One region of the Actinospica acidiphila genome, then DNA from elsewhere that is predicted to be linked to it. Evidence: riboswitches for the same ligand, from Rfam matches in the RefSeq annotation. Region 1 holds a riboswitch; each other region holds the start of a gene.
What was found. A riboswitch is a leader RNA that binds a small molecule or an ion and turns the genes downstream of it on or off. The one in region 1 is predicted to bind cyclic di-AMP.

Region 1 (4,474 bases):
CGTGATCCTCGGCCTGGTCTACGTGAAGCGGGACGAGGAGAAGGTGGACAAGGGCGTCTTCGGCCTGGTCGGCCTGCTGACCGTGGCCAACATCTTCATCGCGGTCCTCTGGACCTGAGCCCCTCGTCCCGGAACACCGGGCGCCGCCGTGGACACGGAAACCGCCGACCGAGCCGTCACCGGCCCGGTCGGCGGTTTCCGTTTCCGCGCGTCGAGAGGCCCGTCAGGCCGGGCGGACGATGCTGTGGATCGCGGAGTCGCCGTCGTAGTAGATCGACTCCTCGCGGACGTACGTGCCCGGCTTCGGGGCGTGGATCATCATGCCGTTGCCGATGTAGATGCCCACGTGGGTGACGTCGTCGTAGAAGAAGACCAGGTCACCGGGTTGCGCCTGGGACACCGGGACGGTGGTGCCCGCGTTCACCTGGTCGTACGTGGTGCGCGGGAGGGAGACGCCGGCGGCCTTCCAGGCGGCCTGGGTCAGCCCCGAGCAGTCGTAGGAGCCGGGTCCGGTCGCGCCCCAGACGTACGGCTTGCCGATCTGCGCGCGGGCGAAGGCGAGGGCCTTCTCCGCCTTGGTGCCGTACGACGAGTCGGCCGGCGGGGTCTCGGCCGAGCCGGTGGACCCGGAGCCCTCCGAGGCGCCGCCGCCCTGCTGCGCGGCCTCCTCGCGGGCCTGCTCCTGCTCCGCCTGCTGACGGGCCAGCTCCGCCGCCTTGCGGGCTGCCTCCTCCTGCTTGCGCTTCTCGATCGCGGCGAGCCGCGCCTTCTCCTCCGCGGTCAGCTTCGACAGCAGTTCGCGCGCGTCGGCGAGCTTCTTCTGGACGGTGGCCTTGGCCGTCTTCAGGTCGCCCTGCGTCTCGGTGAGCGTGCGGAGGCTCTCGGTGGCCTCCTGCCGCTTCTTCATCGTCTCGGTCTGCTGGGTGACGTAGTCGTCCACCGCCGCCTTCTGGCGGCCGGTCATCCGGTCCAGCACCTGACGCTGGTCGAAGATGTCCTGCGGGGTCTCCGCGAGCAGGAACGTCGCGGTGTCCGGCATGCCCGCGCCGGTGCGGTACTGGGCGGCGGCGTAGGAGCCCAGCTCCGAGCGCGCGTCGTTCAGCTTCTGTGTGCGCTTCGCCACGTCGTCGAGGAGGGTGTCGACGCGCTTGCGCTGCTTGGTGGTCTTCTCCTTGGCCGCGTTGTACTTCTCGGTCGCCGACTCGGCCTGGCGGTAGAGGTCGCCGACCTTCTTCTCCACCTCCTCCAGGCTCGGCCGGTCCTCGCCGGGGGAGGCGTTGGCCGTCTGGGAGAGCAGGGCCACAGAGGTGAGCGCGGCCGTGGCGAGGGCCGGGGTGCGTATGCCTGCCACGCGCGTGCCGGGGGTGCGCGACTTGCGGTGCGACGCCAAGGGAGGCGACTCCTTCCGGTGCTCCGCCTACCGGGTTAGCTGTCGGGTTCGGGCGGGTGGAAGGGTTGCCCTACGGCCTCTCCGAAGAGTGGGCCGATTCACCCCAAGTCTCGGTGGGTCCCCGGCTCCGGCTGCCCTGGCGGACAGTGACGGACTCGGCGGGGGCCGCGCGGCCCGGCGAGGTTCGCCGGCGGGGGACGAGCGGCCCGGACGGCACGGTAGCCAACTGGTGTGGCCCTTGTGAAGGTTGATGGGTGATATGCCCGATACATTTTCGTGACCTTCTTGTGGATGTCACGCACGGTGAGGCGCCGACCGTGGAGGGTGCCCGCCGCGGCGCCCCGGGGAGGGGACGGGGGATGTTTCCGGGGCGGGCCCGGGTTGTCGGTGGAGCGCCCTAGACTCGGAGAGCGATGAGCAGCCTCTTTGACGACAGCTTCCTGGCGGACCTCCAGGCCCAGCGCGGCCCGGCGGACGAGCCCCCGCCGCCGCCCGAGGACGAGCACGCCCCGGAGCCCCTGCCGGACGACCTGTTCGGCGGGAAGTTCGACGTGCCCCCGGAGCGGGACTCCTACTACCGGGACGGCGCCCCGCGCCCGGTGATCGACTCCGCCGCGCTGCTGGAGGGGCTGAACGACAACCAGCGCGCCGCGGTCGTGCACTCCGGCTCCCCGCTGCTCATCGTCGCCGGAGCCGGGTCCGGCAAGACCCGCGTGCTCACCCACCGCATCGCCCACCTGCTCGCCGAGCGGGGCGTGCACCCGGGCCAGATCCTCGCGATCACCTTCACCAACAAGGCCGCGGGCGAGATGAGGGAGCGCGTCGAGCAGCTCGTCGGCCCCCGGGCGAACGCGATGTGGGTGATGACCTTCCACAGCGCGTGCGTCCGCATCCTGCGCCGCGAGTCCAAGAAGCTCGGCTTCACGTCGTCCTTCTCGATCTACGACGCCGCCGACTCCAAGCGTCTGATGGCCCTGGTCTGCCGTGACCTGGACCTCGACCCCAAGCGCTTCCCGCCGAAGTCCTTCAGCGCCAAGATCAGCAACCTGAAGAACGAGCTGATCGACGAGGAGGACTTCGCCGCCCAGGCCACCGACGGCTTCGAGAAGACCCTCGCCCAGGCCTACGCGCTCTACCAGTCCCGCCTGCGCGAGGCGAACGCGCTGGACTTCGACGACCTGATCATGACGACGGTCAACCTGCTCCGCGCCTTCCCCGACGTCGCCGAGCACTACCGCCGCCGCTTCCGGCACGTCCTGGTCGACGAGTACCAGGACACCAACCACGCCCAGTACGCCCTGGTGCGCGAGCTGGTCGGGGGCGCCTCCGAGCACCCCGTCGACGTCCCGCCGGAGGCCGAGGTGCCGCCCGCCGAGCTGTGCGTGGTGGGCGACGCCGACCAGTCCATCTACGCCTTCCGCGGCGCGACGATCCGCAACATCCTCCAGTTCGAGGAGGACTACCCGGACGCGACGACCATCCTGCTGGAGCAGAACTACCGCTCCACGCAGACGATCCTGTCCGCCGCCAACGCCGTCATCGAGCGCAACGAGTCCCGCCGCCCGAAGAACCTGTGGACCAACGCGGGCGAGGGCGCCCGCATCACGGGGTACGTCGCGGACACCGAGCACGACGAGGCGCAGTTCGTCGCCGACGAGATAGACCGCCTCACGGACGCGGGCGAGGCCAAGGCCGGCGACGTCGCCGTCTTCTACCGCACCAACGCCCAGTCCCGTGTCTTCGAGGAGATCTTCATCCGCGTCGGCCTGCCCTACAAGGTCGTCGGCGGCGTGCGCTTCTACGAGCGCAAGGAGGTCCGGGACGTCCTGGCCTACCTGCGGGTGCTGGCCAACCCGGAGGACTCGGTGCCGCTGCGCCGCATCCTCAACGTCCCCAAGCGCGGCATCGGCGACCGCGCCGAGGCCATGATCGACGCGCTCGCCCAGCGGGAGAAGATCAGCTTCCCGCAGGCGCTGCGCCGCGTCGACGAGGCGTACGGCATGGCCGCCCGGTCGGCGAACGCCGTCAAGCGGTTCAACACGCTGATGGAGGACCTCCGCACGGTCGTCGAGTCGGGCGCCGGACCGGCGACGGTGCTGGAGGCCATCCTCGAACGCACCGGCTACCTCGCCGAGTTGCAGGCCTCCACCGATCCGCAGGACGAGACCCGCATCGAGAACCTCCAGGAACTCGCGGCCGTCGCCCTGGAGTTCGAGCAGGAGCGCGGCGAGGGCGAGACGGGCACGCTGGCCGACTTCCTCGAGCAGGTCGCGCTGGTCGCCGACTCCGACCAGATCCCCGACGAGGAGGACGGCGACGGCGTCATCACGCTGATGACCCTGCACACCGCCAAGGGCCTGGAGTTCCCGGTCGTCTTCCTCACCGGCATGGAGGACGGCGTCTTCCCGCACATGCGCGCCCTCGGCCAGACCAAGGAGCTGGAGGAGGAGCGCCGCCTGGCCTACGTCGGCATCACGCGGGCCCGCGAGCGGCTCTACCTCACCCGGTCGGTGATGCGCAGCGCCTGGGGTCAGCCGTCGTACAACCCGCCGTCGCGTTTCCTGGAGGAGATCCCGGCCACGCACCTGGAGTGGAAGCGGACCGGGGCGAGCGGCCCCGTGGCCAACGGCCCGGTGTCCGGGGTGGCCGCGTCGCTGTCGTCCTCCCGCTCCCGCTCGTCCGCGTCGGGCGCCTCCGGCTTCGCCACCCGGCGCACCTCGGAGAAGCCCGTGGTGTCGCTGGCCGTCGGGGACCGGGTCACGCACGACCAGTTCGGTCTGGGCACGGTCGTCGCGGTGAAGGGCACGGGGGCGAACGCCGAGGCGACGATCGACTTCGGCGACGAGAAGCCCAAGCGCCTGCTGCTGCGGTACGCGCCGGTGGAGAAGCTCTAGCCGACCGGGCGGTGGCCCGTCGCGGGGCCGGAGTCCGCTCCGGCCCGGCAGGCCCTACGTCGGTTCGATGCCGTGGCTGCGGAACCAGGCGAGCGGGTCGATCGACGAGCCGCCGCCGGGGCGGACCTCGAAGTGCAGGTGCGGGCCGGTCGAGTTGCCGGAGTTCCCGGAGAACGCGACCTGGTCGCCG
Region 2 (4,474 bases), 2.1 Mb from region 1:
CGCTGCTGCCCGACACGGCCGTGCCGCTCGGCGACCTCGACGCGCTGGAGCGGGAGCTGCGCAAGGGCGACGTGGCCGCGCTGATCGTGGAGCCGATCCAGGGCAAGGGCGTCCACGAGGCCCCGCCCGGCTATCTGCGGGCCGCGCAGGACCTGCTGCACCGGCACAAGGCGCTGCTGATCGCCGACGAGGTGCAGACCGGGCTCGGCCGCACCGGTGACTTCTACGCCTACCAGCACGAGGAGGGCGTGGAGCCGGACCTGGTGTGCGTGGCCAAGGCGCTGTCCGGCGGGTACGTGCCGGTCGGGGCCACGCTCGGCAAGGAGTGGATCTTCAGGAAGGTCTTCTCGTCGATGGACCGTGTGCTGGTGCACTCCGCCAGCTTCGGCGCCAACGCGCAGGCCATGGCGGCGGGCCTCGCGGTCCTGTCGGTCATGGAGGACGAACAGATCGTGGCGCACGTGCGCAGGGTCGGGGACCTGCTGCGGACCCGGCTGGCCGCCCTGACCGACCGGTACGAGCTGCTCGCCGACGTCCGCGGCCGGGGCCTGATGATCGGCATCGAGTTCGGGCGGCCCCGCTCGCTGAAACTGCGCTCGCGCTGGGCCATGCTCCAGGCGGCCCGCAAGGGGCTGTTCGCTCAGATGGTGGTGGTCCCGCTGCTCCAGCGGCACCGTATCCTCACGCAGGTGTCAGGGGACCACCTCGAGGTGATCAAGCTGATCCCCCCGCTGATCGTCGACGAGGGGGACGTGGACCGGTTCGTGGACGCCTTCACCGCGGTGATGGACGACGCCCACGAGGGCGGGCTCATCTGGGACTTCGGCCGGACCCTGGTGAAGCAGGCGGTCGCCAACCGCTGACCGCGCGACGAGCACGACGGGCTTTGCCTCTGAGGCAAGAAAATTGCCCCAAAGGCAAAGTCCGGTGCTCAATGGAGGCATGAGCTCCTCCGAGACCGAGCCGCGGGACGAGCCTGTCGGGGCCCTCCCCGCGGTCGCTCCTCAGCTGCGTGCCCTGCGCCGGCGGGCCTCCCTGACGCTGGAGGCCGCCGCACGGCAGGCGGGCCTGTCACCCGCCCACCTCTCCCGGCTGGAGACCGGACAGCGCCAGCCCTCGCTGCCGATGCTGCTCTCCCTCGCGCGGATCTACGGTACGACCGTCTCCGAGCTGCTCGGGGAGTCGGCCGTCGAGCGTGACGCCGTGGTGCGCGCCGCCGACATGGAACCCACCGAGGCCGGCGGCTGGACCTACTGGCAGGCCGGGGCCGCCGGGCGCGGCATGCAGGCCCTGCGGGTCCACGTGCCGCACGGCTCCCAGGGCGACATCGTGCGCGTCCACCCCGGCGAGGAGTGGCTGTACGTCCTCAAGGGGCGGCTGCGGCTGCGCCTCGGGGACACCCTCCACCGGCTGTCCCCGGGCGACAGCGCTCACTTCGACTCGCTCACCCCGCACCGCATCGCCGCGCAGGACCCCGACGGGGTCGAGCTGCTGTTCGTGCACACCCTGCTGCAGAGTCCCACGGCCGCCCTGTGCCTGGGCCCGACCCATGGAGAGACACCGTGACCGGCAAGGACATGGAGGAGAAGTTCCCGAGGGCCCTCTGGGTCAGGCTGTTCGTCTACGTCGTGGTCGGGCACCTCTTCGCGGCCTTCATCTACTTCCTCTTCGAGATCGCGCCGAAGAAGTAGCGGCCACGGGGCGAGGCGCGCACGGGGGCGGGTGTCAGTCGAGCAGGCGCTCGCGCAGCCGCTCCCGGTGGGCCGGGGTGAGCCCGAGCCCCTGTTCCAGGTAGGCGTCCACGCCGCCCCAGGTCTCCTCGACCGTGTCGAAGGCGGCCGCCAGATACTCCGCGCGCGCGTCGAAGAGCGGGCTGAGCAGCTCCATGACCTCGGGGGAGTAGGCGTCGGGGGAGCTGCCGCTGCGCCGCACCTTGTAGCGGCGGTGCTTGGCGTTGGACTTCAGGTAGTCCTCGACGATCGCGTCGCGCTCCACACACACGGCGAGCAGGGTCACCGCCACCGAGAGGCCCGCGCGGTCCTTGCCGGCCGCGCAGTGCATCAGCGCGGGGACGCTGTCCTCGGCGAGCGCGCGCAGCACCTGGGAGTGCTCGGGGGTCCGCTCCTTGATGATCGTGCGGTACGAGGTGATCATGCGGTCCGCGCCCTGGCCGTCGGCGAGGATCGCGCGCAGCTGGTCCAGGTCGCCGTCGCGCACCATCTTCCAGAACTCCGCGCCGTCGGCCGGGTCGCTCAGCGGCAGGTTGACGTTGCGCACGCCCGGCAGTGCCACGTCCGGGCCCTCCAGCTTCTGGTCGGCCGCGTTGCGGAAGTCGAACACGGTGTGCAGACCGAGCGAGGAGAGGAAGGCGGCGTCCTCCGCGGTGGCGTGGGCGAGGTGACCGCTGCGGAACAGCACCCCGTGCCGCACCCGCCGGCCGTCCACCGTGGGCAGCCCGCCCACGTCGCGGAAGTTGCGCACCCCGGTCAGCTGGGGCTCGGTCGACGGGATCTCCTGCGTCACGGACGGCTCCTCCCACTTCGCGCCGTCGCCGCGGCTCGTCGACGGGCACCACTCGACGATACGACATGGCTGCCAGGGGCAACGAGGTGTCGGCCGCCCTTGCGACGTTGGATTATGTCGCTTTCTGTTTGTTCCTGAGGCGGGATTCCGGGGCTCGTCCCGCCAAGATCAGGATGTCGCGATTGCGTCGACCGTCCTGCCCGACTTCATGATGAATAGATGATATGTCCGAATAAGACACTTGGGGATAACGTGCCCCGGTAGCAAAGGATTTGAGGATGGGGTGCGTGAGCATCGTCATACCGGTGACCGTGTGCTGTCGCCATGCTCACGTAATTCACCTCCGTGACAAGGGAATTCACCTGCGGCTCACTCGCGGGATCGACGCACGGTGACGTCATTTCCGCCTTTCGATCACGGAAAAAGCGGGTTCGCGGGAACCCGCGCTTGTTTCGCCGCGTCGAGGTCGCTTACGTTCCCAACCGATCCGGACGGACGCCTAATCCTGCCGCCGCCCGGAGCCCGCACACACTGACCCGACGTACGGCAGGAGCGGGGGACCCACAGGTACAACTGCCTGTTCCGGGCCCCGGAAACAGGCTTGGGGTTAAGCCGCGCAGCAACGCGGCCGGACATCTCCAGTCCGCACCCGACAGCTCACCTCGTAGGCGCCGGAGAGGAATTCGTCATGCCCGCGAAGGGTAAGCACCGCCGTACCAAGGCCCAGCGTTTCACCCGCTCCATCGCCGTCGCCGGAACCGGTGGCGCCGCTCTCGCCCTGCCGCTCCTCGGCGCCACCGGCGCGCATGCCGCGACGCCGCAGTCCGCCCCCGAGACGTCGGTCCGGTCGCTCTCCGTCACCGGCCAGCAGGCCAAGGCCGAGAAGGGCGACGAGGTCCGCACGTACACCGTGAAGGCCGGCGACTACCTCGCCAAGATCGCCGAGGCCGAGCACGTCGACGGTGGCTGGAAGCAGCTCTACGCGGACAACCGCGAGGCCGTCGGTGACGACCCGTCGCTCATCCACCCGGGTCTGAAGCTCTCCATCGACGGCAAGGCCGCCAAGAGCGCCCCGAAGCAGTCCACTTCGCCGCAGGCCGCCGAGCCCGCCGCGCCCAAGGCGGAGAAGCCGGCCGAGAAGCCCGCGCAGAAGGCCGCCGAGGAGTCCTCCTCCAACGAGGCGTCCACGCAGACCGCCCCCGCCTCCGGCTTCACCTCCCCGGTGTCCGGCGGCAGCGTCGGCACCGCCTACAAGGTGGCCGGCAGCATGTGGTCCAGCGGCTACCACACCGGTGCCGACTTCGTCGTCCCGACCGGCACCCCCCTGAAGGCCGTCGGCGCCGGCACCGTCGTCTCCGCCGGCTGGGGTGGCGCGTACGGCAACCAGGTCGTCATCCAGCTGAACGACGGCCACTACGCCCAGTACGCCCACCTGTCCTCCCTGTCCGTCTCCGCGGGCCAGACGGTGAGCGCCGGCCAGCAGGTCGGTCTCTCCGGTGCGACCGGCAACGTGACCGGCCCGCACCTGCACTTCGAGATCCGCACCAGCCCGGACTACGGCTCGGACGTGGACCCGATCTCGTACCTCCGCGGCAAGGGCGTCTCCCTCTGACACCCGGAGCTCCGGCTCCCGAGCGGCACCCTTCCTGACACGCGCGCCGAAGGCCGACCCCGATCCACGGGGCCGGCCTTCGGTGTGTCCGGGCCCGTGCCGGGCGCGGGGCCGTACCTATTCCTGGCTTGGCCAAACCTTGAAGTGGCTTATCTCACCGCGCGTCAACCCCCGCCTACGGTCGCGTAGGTCACATCCGAAGGTGAATCATGTCCGGCTGTGGCAGACGATTCGAAGAGTGACAAGGCAACAGTGATCGGGTCGTACGTGGCGGTGGGGGACAGCTTCACCGAGGGCGTCGGCGACCCCGGGCCCGACGGGGCGTTCGTCGGCTGGGCC
Region 3 (4,474 bases), 180 kb from region 1:
ACCCGAACCGGTGAGAAGTGGTGTTCTCCGTCGTGGTCCATCTGACCAAATCGGGGGGACGGAAGCGTCAGACCGCGGGCTCAACTCCGCGTACTGCTGCGGTATGACACGGGACGAGGGCGCCTGCCCCGCCCCGTAGGGGTCACCCGGGGACCGGAGGCGTACGGGGGACGGCGGGGGCGGATCAGCCGGCCCGGTGCACCACGGCGTCGCACAGCTCGACGAGCGCCGACTTGGCGGGCCCTTCGGGCAGCGGCGCGAGGGCGGCGCGCGCCTCCTCGGCGTAGCGCACGGTGTCCCGGCGGGCCTGGCCGAGCGCGGGGTGGGCGCGCAGCAGGCGCAGCGCCTCGGCGTGCCGGGCGTCGTCGGTGAGGTCGGAGTCGAGCAGCTCGCACAGGGCGAGGTCCTCGGCGAGCCCGAGCCGGGCCGCACGCTCACGCAGGCGCAGCACGGGGAGGGTGGCGATGCCCTCGCGCAGGTCGGTGCCGGGGGTCTTGCCGGACTCGTGGGAGTCGGAGGCGATGTCGAGGACGTCGTCGGCGAGCTGGAAGGCGACGCCGAGGCGCTCGCCGTACTGGGTGAGGACGTCGACGACGGTGTCGTCGGCGCCGGACATCATCGCGCCGAACCGGCAGGAGACGGCGACGAGGGAGCCGGTCTTGCCGCCGAGCACGTCCAGGTAGTGGTCGACCGGGTCGCGGCCGTCCTGCGGGCCCGCGGTCTCCAGGATCTGGCCGGTGACCAGCCGCTCGAACGCCTCGGCCTGCACCCGCACGGCCTCCGGGCCGAGGTCGGCCAGGATGTGGGAGGCACGGGCGAAGAGGAAGTCGCCGGTGAGCACGGCGACCGAGTTGCCCCAGCGGGCGTTCGCGCTCGCGACCCCGCGCCGCACCTCGGCCTCGTCCATCACGTCGTCGTGGTACAGCGTGGCCAGGTGGGTGAGCTCCACCACGACGGCCGACGGCACGATGCCGGGCGCGTAGGGGTCGCCGAACCGGGCGGCGAGCATGACGAGCAGCGGACGGAACCGCTTGCCGCCGGCCCGCACCAGGTGCTGGGCGGCCTCCGTGATGAACGGCACCTCGCTCTTGGTGGCTTCGAGCAGCCCTTCCTCGACAGCCGTCAATCCGGCCTGGACATCGGCTTCCAGAGCCTGGTCCCGCACGCTCAGCCCGAACGGCCCGACGACGGTCACGAGGGGTCTCCTGTCTGCTGGTGTCTGCTGGCGGTTACACGGTTTGTCGATAGGTCGCTGCCACCACTCGAGTCAGCGTATCCGGTCAGGTTTCGATCACCGCCAGGGCCCGGGGTCACAAGCAGGGCGATACGGGATCAGAAGCGGAGTGTTTTTGATCGGCTGATAACAACGGACATACCTCGGCTTCCCGGACACAGCGACCCGCGCACCATCCTGCACCACCCCCGAGTCCGATTTGCCGTCATTGGTGGGCTAATTCCCCTTGGCCACAAATACGCTCACGGTCACCGTCCCGTGAGGTGAGTCACGCGCCGGACGGCCTCCGGGACACCCTCGCACACGTCCGTCATCCCGCTCCACACAACGGAGTTGACGCTTGGCGATCGCAAAGGATCAAGCACGCAAAACCACCCATTCCAAGATCAAACGGGGTGTGGCGTGATCGTCGCACTTGTTCCCGACATGTGCTCTCGCATACGTTCCGGGCCTGCCGGGTGGACGCCGAGTCCTGCCGCCACCCGCATCACACCCGACGACCAACTCACGCACGGCAGGAGCGGGGGACCCAGGTAAGTCGCCGTACCGGACACACGCCGGGACGGCTCGGGGTGAAGCCATGCCCGCAGGGGCACGGCCGGGCACTCTCCCGCCCGAACCCGACAGCTCACCTCGCAGGCGTAGGAGAGGAACCCAGACATGCCCGTCATCGCTTCGTCGCGCCGCCGCCTCGTCCGCTCCCTCGCCGTCGCCGGCACCGGCGTCGCCGTGGTCGCGCTGCCGCTGTTCGGCGCCACCAGCGCCTCCGCGGCCCCCTCGGCCCAGGCCACGGCCGCCGCCTCCACGACCGCGTACCCGGACAACCTCGACGGCTGGATCCGCGAGGCGATGGACGTCATGGCGCAGAACGGCATCCCCGGCTCCTACGACTCCATCCACCGCAACATCATGCGGGAGTCGTCCGGCAACCCGGCCGCCATCAACCTGTGGGACTCCAACGCCGTGAAGGGCACCCCGTCGAAGGGCCTGCTCCAGGTCATCGACCCGACCTTCCAGGCGTACCACGTGCCCGGCACCGCCTTCGACCCGTTCGACCCGGTCGCCAACATCGCCGCGGCCTGCAACTACGCCGCCGACCGCTACGGCTCGATCGACAACGTCTTCGGCGCGTACTGAGCCGACCTCTGACGGCCGAGAGCGGCCGTCTGCCCGAACAGTCGCTCGAGGACGACGGCCACGCCGTCGTCCTCGTTCGACAGGGTGACCTCGTCGGCCACCGCCTTCAGCTCGGGGTGCGCGTTGGCCATGGCGACGCCGTGGCCCGCCCACCGGAACATGGGGACGTCGTTCGGCATGTCCCCGAAGGCGACCGTGTCCTCGGGGCGCAGCCCCAGGTGCTCGGCGGCCAGCGCGAGACCGGTCGCCTTGGTGACCCCGCACGGCTGGAGCTCCACCGTGCCCGGCCCCGACATGGTGACCGTGGCCAGCGAGCCGACCACCGACCGGGCCGCCGCCGCCAGCGCGTCGTCCGACAGCTCCGGGTGGCGCAGCAGCACCTTGCTGATCGGCCGCTCCCACAGGTCGTCCCGCCGCTCCACCCGCACCGACGGCAGCTTCGGGTGCGGCATCCGGTAGCCCGGCTCGATCAGCGTCAGCCCGTCGACCCCGTCCTGGTCGACCGCGGCGTACACCTCCCCCACCTCGGCCTCGATCTTGCCGAGCGCGGTCTCCGCCAGCTCCCGGTCCAGCCGGACCGACCACAGCATCCGCCGCGCGGCGGCGTCGTAGACCTGCGCGCCCTGTCCGCACACCGCGAGCCCCGTGCAGCCGAGGTCGTCGAGCAGCGACCGCACTCTGGGGGCCGGCCGGCCGGTCACCACGAGGTGCCGGACACCGGCCCGCTCCGCCCGGGCGAGGGCGGCGAGGGAGCGGTCGGAGAGGGTGTCGTCACCGCGCAGCAGCGTCCCGTCCAGGTCGGTGGCGATGAGAGAACAATCGGTGGGTGCGGCCATGATCAGAGAATACGGACAAGAGGACCGTCCGATTCACCGCGCCCGTATGCCCGCGCATTGGGTGCGTTTTGCCTTCTTGTGCCGCCGATACGCGACCGGTTGAGACCTGTTTTCCCTTTTGACCGGAACACGGTGCGCTCCACGGGTCCCGGCTCCGGGAGTCGTCCCTGATAACAGGGGCCCATCGGGACGCGACCCCGTAACGTGTGGCACGGCCACGGACACGTGGCCCACCCGCGCACACGAAAGCGAGGCAGCACCCGATGCCCCCCTTCGATGTCCCCGAGGGCGACCCCTTCGGCCCGCACAACCTGCCGTACGGCGTCTTCTCGCTCCCCGGCTCGGCGGAGCGCACCGTGGGCGTCCGGCTGGGCGACCACGTCCTCGACGCCGGCGCGGCGGCGCACGCCCTGGGCTCCCCCTACGCCTCCCTGCTCGCCCGCCCCACCCTCAACCCGCTGCTGGCGGCGGGCCGCACGGCCTGGTCGGACGTGCGCCGCGCGCTCACCGCGTGGGTGACGGTCCCGGCGCACCGGGAGACCGTCGAGCCGTTCCTCCACCCGCTGTCCGAGGTGACCCTCCATCTGCCGTTCGAGGTCGCGGACTACGTCGACTTCTACGCCTCGGAGAACCACGCGCGGAACGTCGGGCAGATCTTCCGCCCCGACGCCGAGGACTCCCTCACCCCCAACTGGAAGCACCTGCCGATCGGTTACCACGGCCGCTCCGGCACCGTCGTGGTGTCCGGCACCGACGTCGTGCGCCCCTCCGGGCAGCGCAAGGCGCCCGCCGACCCCGCCCCGGTCTTCGGCCCGTCCGTGCGGCTGGACATCGAGGCCGAGGTCGGCTTCGTCGTCGGCGTCCCCTCCGAGCAGGGCAGGACCGTCCCGCTGAGCGCCTACCGCGACCACGTCTTCGGCCTGTGCCTGCTCAACGACTGGTCCGCCCGCGACATCCAGGCCTGGGAGTACGTGCCCCTCGGCCCGTTCCTCGGCAAGTCCTTCGCCACCTCGGTGTCGGCGTGGATCACCCCGCTGGACGCCCTGGACGAGGCCCGCGTCGCCCCGCCCGCGCGCACCCACGACCTGCTGCCCTACCTGGACGACTCCGGCGAGGAGCCCGGCGGCTACGACCTGCGCATCACCGTGACGATCAACGGCCACGACGTCTCCGAGTGCCCCTTCTCCACCATGTACTGGACGGCCGCCCAGCAGCTCGCCCACATGACGGTGAACGGCGCCTCCCTGCGCACCGGCGACCTCTACGG
Region 4 (4,474 bases), 1.5 Mb from region 1:
GACGGGCAGTTCCCCGCGCCCCCAAAGGGCCGCGGGGAACTGCGCGCCCAACCCCCACCCACCCGCACGGACGGCCGGACGCGAGCCACCCCCCAATAGGGGCGCGGGGAACTGCGCGCTCAACCCCCCACGCACCCGCACGCACGCGACAGGCGAGCCACCCCCTCTCCAGGGGCGCGGGGAACTGCGCGCTCAGCCCTCACGCACCCGCAGGGACGGCCCGACGCGAGCCCCCCCAAAAAAAGGGGCGCGGGGAACTGCGCGATCCGTCCCCACCCACCCGCACGGGCCCGCGGCCCACAACCCCCCGCCCGTTAGGGTCGCCCCATGCGTGACCAGTCACCCCCCTCCACACCCCCCGACCTCTTCACCTGGGAGTTCGCCGCCAACCCCTACCCCGCCTACGCCTGGCTCCGCGAACACGCCCCCGTGCACAAGACCAAGCTCCCCAGCGGCGTGGACGCCTGGCTGGTCACCCGTTACGCCGACGCCCGTCAGACCCTCGCCGACAACCGCCTGTCGAAGAACCCCGCGCACCACGACGAGCCCGCGCACGCGAAGGGGAAGACCGGGATCCCGGGCGAGCGGCAGGCCGACCTCATGACGCACCTGCTGAACATCGACCCCCCGGACCACACCCGCCTGCGCCGCCTGGTCAGCAAGGCCTTCACCCCCCGCCGGGTGGCCGAGTTCGCACCCCGGGTGCAGGAACTCACCGACGACCTCATCGACCGCTTCACGCGCGGCAGCGACACCGCCGACCTCATCCACGACTTCGCCTTCCCCCTCCCCATCTACGCCATCTGCGACCTGCTCGGCGTCCCGCGCGAGGACCAGGACGACTTCCGGGACTGGGCGGGCATGATGATCCGTCACGGTGGCGGCCCGCGCGGCGGAGTGGCACGGTCGGTGAAGAAGATGCGCGGCTACCTCGCCGAGCTGATCCACCGCAAGCGTCAGGCGCTGCCCGCAGAGCCCGTCCCCGGCGAGGACCTCATCTCGGGTCTGATCCGCGCCTCCGACCACGGCGAGCACCTCACGGAGAACGAGGCCGCCGCGATGGCGTTCATCCTCCTCTTCGCCGGCTTCGAGACGACGGTCAACCTCATCGGCAACGGCACCTACGCGCTGCTCACGCACCCCGAGCAGCGCGAGCGTCTGCAGCGGGCGCTGGCCGAGGGGGACCGCGGGCTGCTGGAGACCGGGGTGGAGGAACTGCTGCGCTACGACGGCCCGGTGGAGCTGGCGACCTGGCGGTTCGCCACGGAGCCGGTCGTCATCGGCGGGCAGCGGATCGAGACCGGCGACCCGGTGCTCGTCGTGCTGGCCGCGGCCGACCGGGACCCGGAGCGGTTCGACGACCCGGACATCCTGGACCTGGGCCGCCGCGACAACCAGCACCTGGGGTACGGGCACGGCATCCACTACTGCCTGGGCGCCCCGCTCGCGCGCCTGGAGGGACAGACCGCGCTCGCCGCGCTTCTGACGCGCCTTCCGGACCTCCGGCTCGCCGCCGATCCGGCCGAACTGCGCTGGCGCGGCGGCCTCATCATGCGGGGACTCCGCACGCTTCCGGTGGAATTCTCACCTCCGCGTTCAGGACACACCTGACCTTCCTGCCCGTGCCCGGGGGCCGGTGTGCGGAAACCTGAGACATGCTCAACTCTGTGATCTTCATGTGATCTGCACGGCATGAACTTGTGACAAGTGATCGACTGCCTATACGTTCACCCATCAAGTACGGCGCGCCGCACGGTTTTGCTCGCCCGTACCGGTCCTTGTTGCCGAGTGAAAGGCTTCCGCATGCTCTCCGGGAACGGCCGACACCGTCGCCCCCGCCAGGCTCCGGCTCTGCTCGTCGCCGCCGGGGTGACCGGATCCGCGATCGCGATCCCGCTCCTCGGCGCGGGCGCCGCCAGTGCGGCGGACGGTGAGACCTGGGACCGGGTCGCGGAGTGCGAGAGCGGCGGCTCCTGGAGCCAGAACACCGGCAACGGCTACTACGGCGGTCTGCAGTTGACCCAGGACGACTGGGAGAACTACGGCGGCCTGGAGTTCGCGCCCAGCGCCGACGCGGCCAGCCGCAACCAGCAGATCACCGTGGCCGAGAGAATCCTCGCCGACCAGGGCGTCGGCAAGTGGCGCGCCTGCGGCCTGCTCACGGGCCTGAACCAGGACACCGGGTCCCCGGACGTCGACCCGGGCGTGCCGTCCGGCGCGGAGCAGGGCGACACCCGGACCGGCGGGACGAGCACCTCGTCCGGTTCGCCGGAGTCCGGTGATTCGTCCGCTTCTCCCTCTCCGTCGGCCACGTCGGGTTCATCCGATACGTCCGGCGAGGCGAAGAGCGACGCGGACGCGAGTGCGTCCCCGTCCGCCTCCACCACCCCCGAAAGTGACGAGTCGGACAAGTCGGGCCGGAGCACCGGCTCTTCGGCCGCCACCGAGTCGGAGGACGGCGGTTCGGGCCGCCATCGCGGCCCCAGTGCGCAGGAGGACGTGACCGCCGACGCCGGGACCCCGTCGTCCGGCCGGCACGCCTCGCCCTCCACGGACACGTCCGCGGGGATCGCCGACGACCGCTACACGGTCCAGGACGGCGACAGCCTGGCCTCCATCGCCGACTCCCTTGCCCTGACCGGCGGATGGACGGCGCTCTACGTCGAGAACCAGCAGGTCATCGGCGACGACCCGGACCTCATCCTGCCCGGCCAGCGGCTCCTGGTGGACAGCGAAACCGCCGAATAGCGGTCGGAAACGGGCGGCCGAAGGCACCTGCGGGCGGGAGCAGTTGACGAAGCGATAAGGGCTGAATGTCCGTAATAAGGACTGTGAGAGATAGGTCTCAGAGGCCCTGATCATCTTTGATATTCCACCGATCACGTGCTTACGGTCGTGACCGCTCGCCATCGCGGGCCCCGGCTGCCGCCACGCCGAATCCTGCCAGTGGCAGCACGGGAACAGTCGTCGCGTCATGCGCCGTAGGCAGGAGCGGGGGACCCAGGTAAGTGCCGTGACCGGACGGTTGACGTCCGGTACGGCTCGGGGTGAAGCCGCGTCCCGGGAGGGACGTGGCCGGGCAACTCAACCGGCCCGAACCCGACAGCTCACCTCGTAGGCGTCGGTGAGGGGATCCATCCATGCTGTTTTCCGGCAAGGGCAAGCACCGTCGTCCGTCCAAGGCCACTCGCGCCATCGCCATCGCCGGTGTCACCGGCGCCGCCGTCGCCGGCCCGCTGATGGCGTCCGGCACCGCCTCCGCGGCCACCGCGTCCGAGTGGGACGCCGTCGCCCAGTGCGAGTCCGGCGGGAACTGGTCCATCAACACCGGCAACGGCTACTACGGCGGCCTGCAGTTCTCCGCCTCCACCTGGGCCGGCTACGGCGGCACCCAGTACGCGGCCACCGCCGACCAGGCCACCAAGGCCCAGCAGATCGAGATCGCCGAGAAGGTCCTCGCGGGCCAGGGCAAGGGCGCCTGGCCGGTCTGCGGCACGGGCCTGTCCAACGCCTCCTACGACGGCGGCTCCGCCGAGGGCTCCTCCCAGGAGTCCGGCTCCACCGAGTCGCGTGAGAGCGGGCAGAAGGCCTCCCGTTCCGCCGAGCGTCCGGCCGCCCCGGCCGCGCCGAAGGCGGAGAAGAAGGCCGAGAAGAAGACCGTCACCACCCCGACCGGCAAGAAGGTCGAGAAGGGCGACGGCGAGTACAAGGTCGTCAAGGGCGACACCCTCAGCTCGATCGCCGAGGAGCACGACGTCAAGGGCGGCTGGGCGAAGCTGTTCGACCTGAACGACGACATCGTCGACGACGCCGACCTCATCTACCCGGGCCAGCAGCTGCACCTGAAGTAAGGGCGGACCGCCAGGTCCCTCCCGTCCCCACGGGCTCCGCCCCGGTGCGTTTCTTCCCCCGTACGCACCGGGGCGGGGTCATGTCCGGACGCATTCCGGTCACGGTTTGCCGAACCTGCTTTGTTCCGTTGAGAAACAAAGTACGCTCGGTTCCGTCCATGAGGCGGGCGGCGAGATGGCCGATCGCCCGGAGCCGGTTAGGCTCGGACCCGCAGGGCCCCCGCGGCCCCGCTCACCCGCGTCACATCCCAAGAAGGAGATGCTCGTGCCGTCCATCGACGTCGTCGTAGCCCGGGAAATCCTGGACTCCCGAGGCAACCCCACGGTCGAGGTCGAGGTCGGCCTCGACGACGGCAGCACGGGTCGTGCCGCCGTCCCGTCCGGCGCCTCCACCGGCGCCTTCGAGGCCGTCGAACTCCGTGACGGCGACGCCGGCCGTTACCTGGGCAAGGGCGTCGAGAAGGCCGTGCTGGCCGTCATCGAGCAGATCGGCCCGGAGCTCGTCGGCTACGACGCCACCGAGCAGCGCCTGATCGACCAGGCGATGTTCGACCTGGACGCCACCGACAACAAGGGCTCGCTCGGCGCCAACGCCATCCTCGGCGTCTCGCTCGCCGTCGCGC

Region 2: another riboswitch for cyclic di-AMP. It lies ahead of HXP48_RS04075 (M23 family metallopeptidase); the one in region 1 lies ahead of HXP48_RS12800 (C40 family peptidase).
Region 3: another riboswitch for cyclic di-AMP. It lies ahead of HXP48_RS13715 (transglycosylase SLT domain-containing protein); the one in region 1 lies ahead of HXP48_RS12800 (C40 family peptidase).
Region 4: another riboswitch for cyclic di-AMP. It lies ahead of HXP48_RS19750 (LysM peptidoglycan-binding domain-containing protein); the one in region 1 lies ahead of HXP48_RS12800 (C40 family peptidase).

What each region holds. Positions count from the first base shown of each region.
Region 1 is NZ_JABZEM010000002.1:2,941,314-2,945,787, reverse strand. It holds gene HXP48_RS12805 (hypothetical protein) at 1-118, shown strand, start outside; gene HXP48_RS12800 (C40 family peptidase) at 224-1,390, opposite strand; cyclic di-AMP (ydaO/yuaA leader) riboswitch at 1,415-1,551, opposite strand; gene pcrA (DNA helicase PcrA) at 1,804-4,284, shown strand; gene HXP48_RS35855 (peptidoglycan DD-metalloendopeptidase family protein) at 4,339-4,474, opposite strand, start outside.
Region 2 is NZ_JABZEM010000002.1:888,508-892,981, reverse strand. It holds gene HXP48_RS04090 (aspartate aminotransferase family protein) at 1-863, shown strand, start outside; gene HXP48_RS04085 (helix-turn-helix domain-containing protein) at 943-1,566, shown strand; gene HXP48_RS34125 (DUF6126 family protein) at 1,563-1,691, shown strand; gene HXP48_RS04080 (tyrosine-protein phosphatase) at 1,726-2,523, opposite strand; cyclic di-AMP (ydaO/yuaA leader) riboswitch at 3,043-3,207, shown strand; gene HXP48_RS04075 (M23 family metallopeptidase) at 3,212-4,135, shown strand; gene HXP48_RS04070 (SGNH/GDSL hydrolase family protein) at 4,388-4,474, shown strand, end outside.
Region 3 is NZ_JABZEM010000002.1:3,121,451-3,125,924, forward strand. It holds gene HXP48_RS13710 (polyprenyl synthetase family protein) at 185-1,195, opposite strand; cyclic di-AMP (ydaO/yuaA leader) riboswitch at 1,722-1,891, shown strand; gene HXP48_RS13715 (transglycosylase SLT domain-containing protein) at 1,895-2,371, shown strand; gene HXP48_RS13720 (HAD family hydrolase) at 2,335-3,207, opposite strand; gene fahA (fumarylacetoacetase) at 3,471-4,474, shown strand, end outside.
Region 4 is NZ_JABZEM010000002.1:4,391,335-4,395,808, forward strand. It holds gene HXP48_RS19740 (cytochrome P450 family protein) at 328-1,611, shown strand; gene HXP48_RS19745 (LysM peptidoglycan-binding domain-containing protein) at 1,804-2,748, shown strand; cyclic di-AMP (ydaO/yuaA leader) riboswitch at 2,968-3,136, shown strand; gene HXP48_RS19750 (LysM peptidoglycan-binding domain-containing protein) at 3,141-3,851, shown strand; gene eno (phosphopyruvate hydratase) at 4,117-4,474, shown strand, end outside.